Regions from separate parts of the Kitasatospora saccharophila genome, predicted to be linked through region 2. Evidence: riboswitches for the same ligand, from Rfam matches in the RefSeq annotation. Region 2 holds a riboswitch; each other region holds the start of a gene.
The links. A riboswitch is a leader RNA that binds a small molecule or an ion and turns the genes downstream of it on or off. The one in region 2 is predicted to bind ZMP and ZTP.
Positions count from the first base shown of each region.

Region 1: linked by a shared signal. The riboswitch ahead of ABD345_RS39555 (bifunctional 5,10-methylenetetrahydrofolate dehydrogenase/5,10-methenyltetrahydrofolate cyclohydrolase) and the one ahead of ABD345_RS30300 (glycine hydroxymethyltransferase) in region 2 are both predicted to bind ZMP and ZTP.
Region 3: linked by a shared signal. The riboswitch ahead of ABD345_RS03580 (phosphoribosylaminoimidazolecarboxamide formyltransferase) and the one ahead of ABD345_RS30300 (glycine hydroxymethyltransferase) in region 2 are both predicted to bind ZMP and ZTP.

Region 1 is NZ_BAAANS010000128.1:818-4,077, forward strand. It holds gene ABD345_RS39545 (urease accessory protein UreD) at 1-258, shown strand, start outside; gene ABD345_RS39550 (Gfo/Idh/MocA family protein) at 430-1,329, shown strand; ZMP/ZTP riboswitch at 1,372-1,453, shown strand; gene ABD345_RS39555 (bifunctional 5,10-methylenetetrahydrofolate dehydrogenase/5,10-methenyltetrahydrofolate cyclohydrolase) at 1,479-2,351, shown strand; gene ABD345_RS39560 (glucose 1-dehydrogenase) at 2,399-3,163, opposite strand.
Region 2 is NZ_BAAANS010000052.1:38,277-41,536, reverse strand. It holds gene ABD345_RS30315 (carbohydrate-binding protein) at 1-121, shown strand, start outside; gene ABD345_RS30310 (F0F1 ATP synthase subunit B) at 209-700, opposite strand; gene ABD345_RS30305 (DinB family protein) at 799-1,314, opposite strand; ZMP/ZTP riboswitch at 1,463-1,569, shown strand; gene ABD345_RS30300 (glycine hydroxymethyltransferase) at 1,601-3,049, shown strand.
Region 3 is NZ_BAAANS010000003.1:104,786-108,045, reverse strand. It holds gene ABD345_RS03590 (NADP-dependent oxidoreductase) at 1-533, opposite strand, end outside; gene ABD345_RS03585 (TetR/AcrR family transcriptional regulator) at 647-1,225, shown strand; ZMP/ZTP riboswitch at 1,345-1,434, shown strand; gene ABD345_RS03580 (phosphoribosylaminoimidazolecarboxamide formyltransferase) at 1,472-2,638, shown strand; gene ABD345_RS03575 (protein-tyrosine phosphatase family protein) at 2,674-3,204, opposite strand.

The DNA of each region.
Region 1 (3,260 bases), on a different contig from region 2:
GACGTGATGTCCACCCTGTACGTCCTCAGCCCGCTCGCCCCGGCCGCCCGGATCGCCGACGTCCTGCACACCGCGCTCGCCCCGCTCGGCGACCGCGGCCCGCTGTACGGCGTCTCCACCCTGCCGGGGGAGTGCGGCGCCTGGCTGCGCCTGCTCGGCCCCGACACCCGCTCCTGCGCGGCCGCCCTCCGCGCCGCCTGGGACGCCGTCCGCCGCGAACTGATCGGGGCCCCCGCACCCGAACTGCGCAAGACCTAGACCCGCGGCCCGGACCCGGGCCCGCACCGACGCGAATCGGCCGATCCAGCGGTGTTCGGACAGCTCAACGAGCGTCCTGGCATATGCTGCCGGGTGGTCAGGGACGACCACCACCCACCCTCGCAGGAGTGCCCGATGAGCGATCACGAGACCGGCCGCAGCACCACCCCGATCCCGGTCGGCGTCATCGGCCTCGGCGACATCGCGCAGAAGGCGTACCTGCCGGTCCTCACCGCCCAACCCGGCCTCGACCTGCGCCTGATGACCCGCGACCGGGCCAAGCTCGACCGGATCGGCGACGCCCACCGCCTCCCGTTCCGCACCACCGACCTGGGCGAACTCATCGACTCCGGCATCCGCGCCGCGTTCGTCCACGCCGCCACCGACCAGCACGTCCCGATCGTCGAGGAACTGCTCACCCGCGGCGTCGACGTCTACGTGGACAAGCCGCTCGCCTACGACCTCGACGGCGCCCGCCGCCTGGTCGCCCTCGCCGAACACACCGGCCGCTCCCTGCTGGTCGGCTTCAACCGCCGCCACGCCCCCGGCTACCTGCTCGCCGCCGAACGCCCGCGCGACCTGATCGTCCTGCAGAAGCACCGCGAGGGCCTGCCCGAACGCGCCCGCACCCTGGTCTACGACGACTTCATCCACGTCGTCGACAGCCTGCGCTTCCTCGTCCCCGGCGAGATCGAACACGTCGACGTCCGCTCCCGCACCCGCGACGGCCTGGTCGAACACCTCGTCCTCACCCTCGCCGGCCGCGGCTTCACCGCCCTCGGCATCATGAACCGGGTCTCCGGCTCCACCGAGGAGATCCTCGAAGTCTCCGGCGCCGACTCCAAGCGCGAGGTCCACAACCTCGCCGAAATCATCGACCACCGCGGCCAGCCCACCGTCCGCCGCCGCGGCGACTGGGTCCCGGTCGCCCGCCAGCGCGGCATCGAACAGGTCGTCCTGCACTTCCTCGACGCCCTCCGCGCCGGCAAGACCCTCGACGCCACCGATGCCCTGCGCACCCACGAACTCTGCGAACTCATCGTCGAGCGGATCGAATCCGCCGCGTCCTGACCCCCGTTCCCCGCCGTCCGGTCCGGCCCTCGGCTACGATGCCCGCAGGGCCGTGACTGGCGCACGGGTGGAGCACCACCGGGGAGCGGCCGCACCGCCGTTGCCGCGCGCCTGGGCGAACTCACCCCGAGACCCAGGGAGTTGCGCCCATGACCGACCAGAACCCCGTCCTCGCCCGGCTGATGGACGGCACCGCCCCCGCCCGCCGCCTCACCGACGCCACCGCGGCCGCGGCCGCCGACCTCCGCCTGCGCACCGGTGTCACCCCCTGCCTCGCCACCGTCCTGGTCGGCGAGGACCCGGCCTCCGTCACCTACGTCCGGATGAAGCGCAACCGCTGCGAGAAGGCCGGCATCCGCTCCCGCCACGTCCCACTCCCGGCCGCCACCAGCACCGCCCAACTCGTCGACGTCCTGGGCGAGTTGTCCGCCGACCCGACCGTCCACGGCATCCTGCTCCAGCATCCGGCCGGCCCGCGGGTCGACGAACGCGCCGCCTTCGAAGCCATCGCCCCCGCCAAGGACGTCGACGGCGTCACGACGCACTCCTTCGCCGCCATGTCCTTCGGCCTCCCCGGTTTCACCTCCTGCACCCCGGGCGGCATCATGCGCCTGCTCGACGAGTACCGGGTCGGGCTGACCGGCAAGCACGCCGTCGTGATCGGCCGCAGCGCGATCCTCGGCAAGCCCGCGGGCATGCTGCTGCTCGCCCGCGACGCCACCGTCACGTACTGCCACTCGCGGACGGTCGACCTCCCGTCGATCGTCCGCGAAGCCGACGTCCTGATCGCCGCCGTCGGCAGGCCCGAACTCATCCGCGGCGAACACCTCAAGCCCGGCGCGGTCGTCATCGACGCGGGCTACAACCCCGGCAACGTCGGCGACGTCCACTTCGCCTCGGCCCGCGAGCGCGCCGGCCTGATCACCCCGGTGCCGGGCGGCGTCGGCCCGATGACGATCGCGGTGCTACTGGCCCAGACGGTGGAGGCGGCGACGCGCCAACTCGGCCCGCAGCGGCAGTGATCGGACGACCGCGCACCGGCCGATGACCGGTGCGCGGTCGCCGGGGATCACTGGCCCATCACGTAGCGGACGGTCGGGCCGGTGGTCCAGCCGCCGTCCACCGCCAGCTCGGCGCCGGTGACGTAGGAGGCCGCGTCGGACAGCAGGAAGACGGTGGCCGCGGCGATCTCGGGCGCCTCGCCGACCCGGCCCATCGGGGTGTTGGGGTAGTTGCCCTCGCCGCGCTGGATCCCGGTGGACGCGGTCATCGGCGTGTAGGTCATGCCCGGGTGGACGGAGTTCACCCGGATCCGGTCCACGCCCAGCTCCACCGCGCCGATCTTGGTCAGGCCGCGCACGCCCCACTTGGAGGCGCCGTAGCCGGCGGTCAGCGCCAGGCCCATCAGGCCGGCCGCCGAGGAGATGTTCACCACCGAGCCGCCGCCCGCCGCCCGCAGCGCCGGGACGACCGTCTTCATACCGATGAACACGCCGGTCAGGTTGATGTCGAGCACCTTGCGGAAGTGCTCCACCGACTCGTCGACCAGGAAGCTCCCGGTGGAGATGCCCGCGTTGTTCACCAGCCCGTGCACCGCGCCGAACTCGGCCTGCGCGTACTCGACCGCGTCCGCCCAGTCCTGCTCCGAGCTGACGTCGTGGTGGCGGTAGCGGGCCCGCTCGCCCAGTTCGGCGGCGGTGGCCTCGCCGTCCGCGTCCAGGACGTCGGTGATCAGCACGTTCGCCCCCGCCGCGACCGCCTGCCGGGCGGTCTCCGCGCCCAGGCCCCGGGCCCCGCCGGTGATGATGACGGTCTTGCCGGACAACTCGCTCATGACTTGCTCCTCGGTGCTCGGCGCCTGGTGGGCGCCCGGTTTCCTTGCCGCGCCGCCGCCGCTGCTTCAGCCACCGCTTCCACAGCGCCGCACCGCG
Region 2 (3,260 bases):
GGCGAACGACAAGGCCAGCTACGGCGGCCACAACTACCACGCCAAGTGGTGGACCCTGAACGAGAACCCGTCCGCCAGCGGCCAGTGGGGGGTGTGGGCCGACGACGGCCCGTGCTCCTGAGCCACCCGCGCGAACGGGCGGGCCGCCCGGTCCACGAGCCTCGTGCTCGGGACCGGGCGGCCCGTCCGCTCTCCCCCCGGCGGGGTGTCAGACCTCGGCGCGGTTGCGGAACTCCTCCGCGACGGCGCGGGTGGAGGGCAGGTCGCCGAGCGGTTCGCCGACCACCCGGGAGGCCAGCTCGGACGCCAGCTTGATGACGTCCTCGCGCAGTTCGGCCTCGGCCAGCACCTTGTCGGCGGCCAGCTGCACCTGCGCCTCGGCCACCAGCTGCTCGCGCTGCTGCAGCGCCTCCGCCCGCAGGGCGGCGACCAGGGCCGCGCCCTCCTCGGCGGCGGTCTGCCGGATGGCGGCGGCCTCGTGCCGGGCGGCGGCGAGTTCGGCCTGGAACTCCTGGCGGATGCGTTCCGCCTCGGCCCGGGCCGCCTCCGCGCGGGCGATCCCGCCGTCGGTCTTGTCGTGGCGTTCGGCGAGGGTGCGTTCGATGCGGGGCAGCAGCACCTTGCCGAGCGCCCAGAAGAGGGCGAAGAAGACGATCAGTCCGAGGATCAGCTCGGGCACGTTCGGTTCGAGAGGTCCCATACTCAGTATGCTATCCGCTCATCTGACGATCCGTTCGGTCGGGGCCCGCTTCAGCGCCCCTGCCCGGCAGGGGACTTCGCCCGCCGGGGCCTCCCCGTTCAGCCGCCGGTCACCCCGTCGGTGTGCTCGCGCAGCAGGTCGGCGTGCCCGTTGTGGCGGGCGTACTCGGTGATGACGTGCAGGTACGTCATCCGCAGGGACATCTCCTCCCCGTACGCGGCCAGTTGCTCGTCCAGCCCGGCCCCGGCCACCGCCAGGTCGGCGAGCCGCTGCTCCTCCAGCAGCGCCAGGTACTCCTGCTCGGCCCGCTCCGGTTCCAGCAGGTCGAAGTCGGCGTCCTTGTGGCCCTCCACCGCGTGCAGCGGCGGGACGTCCTGGGCGGCGTAGCGGATCCGGAACCACGTCCGCTCCACCTTGGCCAGGTGGCGCATCAGCCCGAGCAGCGAGAGCGAACTCGCGGGCAGCGGGCGCAGCGCGAGCTGTTCGCCGGTCAGGCCGGCGCACTTGTGCAGGAAGGTGGCGCGGTGCCAGGCGAGGTAGTCCGGCAGCAGCTCGGTCTCGGGCGCGGTGAGCGAGCCGCCGGTGCGGGTGGTGGCGGGGACGGTCCATGTCATGTGCCCGATCATGCCGACGCCCGCCCCCGGCGCACCAGGGGATTTCCCCCGCGCGCCCTCCGCCCTCCTCCGCGGACCCCCTCCCGGACCCCCTCCCGGGCCCCTTCCCGGGCCCCCTCCCGGTGCCGGCCCGCCGGTTGGTAGCATCGCGGTGAGCCGTGACTGGCGCGCTGGGATGGAAGTCACCATCGGGAAGCGGCTCCGTGCGGTGCCCCCGGGCACCGCGTGCTGTCGCCGTGCGCCTGGGCCGTCCGAATCGTCGTTCCGTACTACGAGGAGACCGCCCGTGGTCGAGTCCGTGTCCGCCCACACCTTCGGCAGCCCCGCCGCCGACACCGCCTTCCGCAGCGCCCTGGACGTGGTGCGCGCCGTCGAGCCCCGGATCGCCGCGGCGATCTCCGGCGAGCTGACCGACCAGCGCGCCTCGCTGAAGCTGATCGCCAGCGAGAACTACGCCTCGCCCGCCGTGCTGCTGGCGATGGGCAACTGGCTGAGCGACAAGTACGCGGAGGGCACGCCGGGCCGCCGCTTCTACGCGGGCTGCCGCAACGTGGACACCGTGGAGGAGCTGGCGGCCGAGCACGCCCGCGAGCTGTTCGGCGCGGAGCACGCGTACGTGCAGCCGCACTCCGGGATCGACGCCAACCTGGTGGCGTTCTGGGCGGTGCTCTCGCAGCGGGTGGAGAGCCCGGCACTGCGGCGCGCCGGCGTGCGCAACGTCAACGACCTGAGTGAGCAGGACTGGGCCGAGCTGCGCCGCGAGCTGGGCAACCAGCGGATGCTGGGCATGTCGCTGGACGCGGGCGGCCACCTCACCCACGGCTTCCGGCCGAACATCTCGGGCAAGATGTTCGACCAGCGCAGCTACGGGACGGACCCGGCCACCGGCCTGGTCGACTACGACGAGGTGCGGCGGATCGCCCTGGAGTTCAAGCCGCTGATCCTGGTCGCCGGGTACTCGGCGTACCCGCGGCTGGTGAACTTCCGCCGGATGCGGGAGATCGCGGACGAGGTCGGCGCGACCCTGATGGTCGACATGGCGCACTTCGCGGGCCTGGTCGCGGGCAAGGTGCTGACCGGGGACTTCGACCCGGTGGCGCACGCCCAGATCGTCACCACCACCACGCACAAGTCGCTGCGCGGCCCGCGCGGCGGCATGGTGCTGTGCACCTCGGAGCTGGCCGAGCACGTCGACCGGGGCTGCCCGCTGGTGCTCGGCGGCCCGCTGTCGCACGTGATGGCGGCGAAGGCGGTGGCGTTCGCCGAGGCCCGCCGCCCCGAGTTCCAGGTGTACGCCCGGCAGGTGGTCGACAACGCCCGGGCGCTCGCCGAGGGCCTGCTGGCGCGCGGCGCCACGCTGGTGACCGGCGGCACCGACAACCACCTGGTGCTGGCGGACGTCTCCTCGTACGGCCTGACCGGCCGTCAGGCGGAGGCGGCGCTGCTGGACTCCGGCATCGTCACCAACCGCAACGCCGTGCCGCAGGACCCGAACGGCGCCTGGTACACCTCCGGCATCCGGCTCGGCACGCCCGCGCTGACCACCCGCGGGCTGGGCGCGGCGGAGCTGGACGAGGTCGCCGAGCTGATCCACACCGTGCTGACGGCGACCACCCCGGTCGGCTCCTCCAAGGCGCAGTACGCGCTGGACGGGGCCGTCCGCGACTCCGTCGCCAAGCGCGCGGTCGACCTGCTCGCCGACCACCCGCTCTACCCGGGCATCGCGCTCGGCTGATCCTCCCTCCCCGGCGTCCCCGTCCGGACGCCCCCGGCCCGGCCCGCCGCCACCCCCGCGGGCCGGGCCCCCGCCTGCTCCGCCTGCCCCGCCGGGCGCCGGTGCGCCCAGGGCCGGGAACGGTGAACCCACCGCCCTGCGCACCGCGTTCCACCCCCCGCCGGGGGCCGCCGCCGGTCGGTGACCAACCAGCGGACACCCGCGACTACCG
Region 3 (3,260 bases), on a different contig from region 2:
CCGTTGACCAGCACCGTCGTCCCGGGGCCCAGCGGCCGGGGTCGGTGCTGCTCCTCCTGGAGGGGGTTCGGGTGGTCGTGCCCGAGCTCCACCAGGTGCTGCCACGCGGTGAGCCCCGACATGGCCGCCCCCGCGGCGTGCACGTGGTCGACGCCGGCCGGCTTGTGCGCGAGGTCGGCGGCGGGCGCCGTCACGTACTCGGCGTACGCGCGGCCGTCGAAGCTCGGGAAGCGGAGCATGCCGAAGACCTCGTCGCCGACCGAGAAGCCCGCCACGTCGGCCCCGACCGCCGCGACCACGCCGGACACGTCCGACCCCGGGACGACGGGGAGGCGCACGGGCGGCCTCAGCTCGGGCGGGATGCCGGGCATCCCGTCGCGCAGGTACCAGTCCGGGGGGTTGAGGCCGACGGCGTGGACCCGGACCAGCACCTCGCCCGGCTGCGGCCGGGGGACCGGCACCTCGTCGCAGCGCAGCACCTCGGGGCCGCCGAACTCGTGCAGCCGGATCGCCTTCATCGTCTTCGCCGACATGGTGATTCTCCCTCTTCCCGCAGGCGGGATAGGCTAGGCGTAGCACCGCTACGCATATCCGTAGCAGTGGTACGAATATAAGTAGCACTGCTACGCATGTCAAAGGAGGACCCTTGCGAGCCGACGCCAGGAAGAACCGCGACCACCTGCTCGCCGTCGCGCGCGTCGCCGTCGCCGAACAGGGCGCCGACGCGTCCCTGCGCGACATCGCCCGGCGGGCCGACGTCGCCCTCCCCACGCTCTACCGGCACTTCCCGACCCGGGAGGCGCTGCTCGACGCCCTGCTCCGGGAGGGCTTCGACGCACTGGCCGACCGGGCGGCCGCACTCGAAGCCTCGGACCCGCCCGAGGGCGCCCTCGTCGCGTGGCTGCGCGACTGCGTCGCGCTCGCCCGCGAGTACCGGGGCGTCACCGAGCTGATGGCGGCCGCCATCGCGGACCCCGACTCCGCGCTGCACACCTCCTGCGTCACCATGCGCGCGGCGGGCACCCGGCTCCTCACCCGCGCCCAGGACGGCGGCGCGGCCCGGGCCGACCTCGACGGCGCGGAACTGTTCGCCCTCGTCGCGGCCCTCGCGTGGCTCGGCGACCACGGCTCGTTCGTGCCGTTCGCCGACCACCTCTTCACCGTGATCACCGACGCGGTCCTGACCGGAGGGGCGGACCGCGGCGCCGAGGAGGAACGCCACTGACGCCAGGTCGGGTGCGGGTGCGGGTGCCGACGGGGGCGGGCACGGGGACGGGGACGCGGGTGTTGGCGCGGGTGCGGGCGTGAGCGCCCGGGCCCGCCCCCGCCGGAGGCTGCTAGCATCGGCGCCGTCGCGACTGGCGAGAGGTGGAGCACCACCGGGGAGCGGCACCGCACAGCACGGGACCGGCACCGTCCGCCTGGGTGTCCTCCGAAGCCGACACGCGACTTCACGGAGGGGGCCACCACCATGGACCTTCGGTACGGAATCAACCCGCAGAACACCCGCGCCCGGATCGAGCCGCCGCCCGGCGCCGAACTGCCGCTGCGCCTGCTCAACGGGCAGCCCTCGTACGTCAACCTGCTGGACGCGCTGAACGCCTGGCAGCTGGTCAGCGAGGCCGCCGCCGTGTTCGGCCGCCCCGCCGCCGCCTCCTTCAAGCACGTCTCCCCGGCCGGCGCCGCCCTCGCCGGACCGGTCGACCCGGCCGCCGCCGAACCGTACGCCCTCGACCCGGCCGCCGTCGGCCCGCTCACCTCCGCCTACCTGCGGGCCCGCGACGCCGACCCGAAGTCCTCCTACGGCGACCTGGTCGCCGTCTCGCACGAGGTCGACGCCGAACTCGCCGACCTGCTCGCCCGGGTGGTCTCCGACGGCATCGTCGCCCCCGGCTACGCGCCCGGCGCCCTCGACGTGCTGACCCGGAAGAAGGGCGGCCGCTACCTCGTCCTGGAAGCCGACCCCCGGTACGTCCCGCCCGCCGTCGAGACCCGCGAGGTGCACGGCCTGCGCCTGGTCCAGGACACCGACACCACCCCGCTCACCGCCGCCCTGCTCGCCGACGTCCGCACCGGCACCCTCACCCCCGCCGCCGCCGACGACCTGCTGTTCGGCCTCGCCGTGCTGCGCCGCACCCAGTCCAACTCGGTCTGCTACCTGCGCGACGGCGCCGCCCTCGGCATCGGCGCCGGCCAGCAGTCCCGGGTCGACTGCACCCGGCTGGCCGGCGCCAAGACCGACACCTGGTGGCTGCGCCGCCACCCCGCCGTCCGGGCCCTCGACTTCCGCCCCGAGATCCGCCGCCAGGACCGGATCAACTGGCGGATCCGCTACCTGGAGGGCGACCTCACCCCCGACGAGCGCACCCGCTTCGCCGCCGCCCTGAGCGGCGGCGGCGACGTCCCCGACGAACTCGGTCCGGACGAACGCGCCCGCTGGGCAGCCGAGTTGGACGGCGTCGCGTTCGTCTCCGACGGCTGCCTGCCGTTCCGCGACAACGTCGACCACGCCCGCCGCCACGGCGTCCGCGCGATCGCCGAACCCGGCGGCTCGCTGCGCTCCGCCGAGGTCGAGACCGCCTGCGCCGAACACGGCATCACGCTCGTCCACACCGGCCTGCGGCTGTTCCACCACTGACGGCCGGGCGCCGACGCCCCGTCACCGGCGCCCCGTCACCGGCCTTCCGCGATCGGCGTCCCGCTGTGGGCGTCCTGCTGTGGGCGCCGGGGCATCCGGTCGGTCCAGGCGCGCTGTTCGGGGGTGTCCGGGACGGCCAGGCCGCGGGCCCGGGCGATCCGGTCCCAGGTGTCGTTCGGGTCCGCGCCGGAGCGGACCAGGACGGCGGCCGCCAGCAGCGAGGAGCGGCCGATCCCGGCCCGGCAGTGCACTACCAGGTGGTCGCCCGCGGCCAGGCGCCGGGCCAACTCGTCCACCACCGGCAGGACTTCGGAGAGGACGGGGACGGTGCGGTCCGGGACCGGCACGGCGGTGAAGCGCAGCCCGGCGGCCCGGGCGAGGGACGCCTCCGCGGCCAGCCCGAGCTCGGCGGACTCCGCCGGGGTGAGCGCGCTGACCAGCCCGCTCACCCCGAGGGCGGCCAGCGCCGCCAGTTCCTCCGCCAGCCAGTCGCCGCCGCGCGGCCGGGCCATGGTGCTGAGCCGACCCGGTCCGGGACGGTCGATCGTGAACAGGGTGGGACGCATGACGGGAGCCGACCTCCGGACGGGGTGGGGGTGTTCGGTCGCGCGGGAGGGGCGGC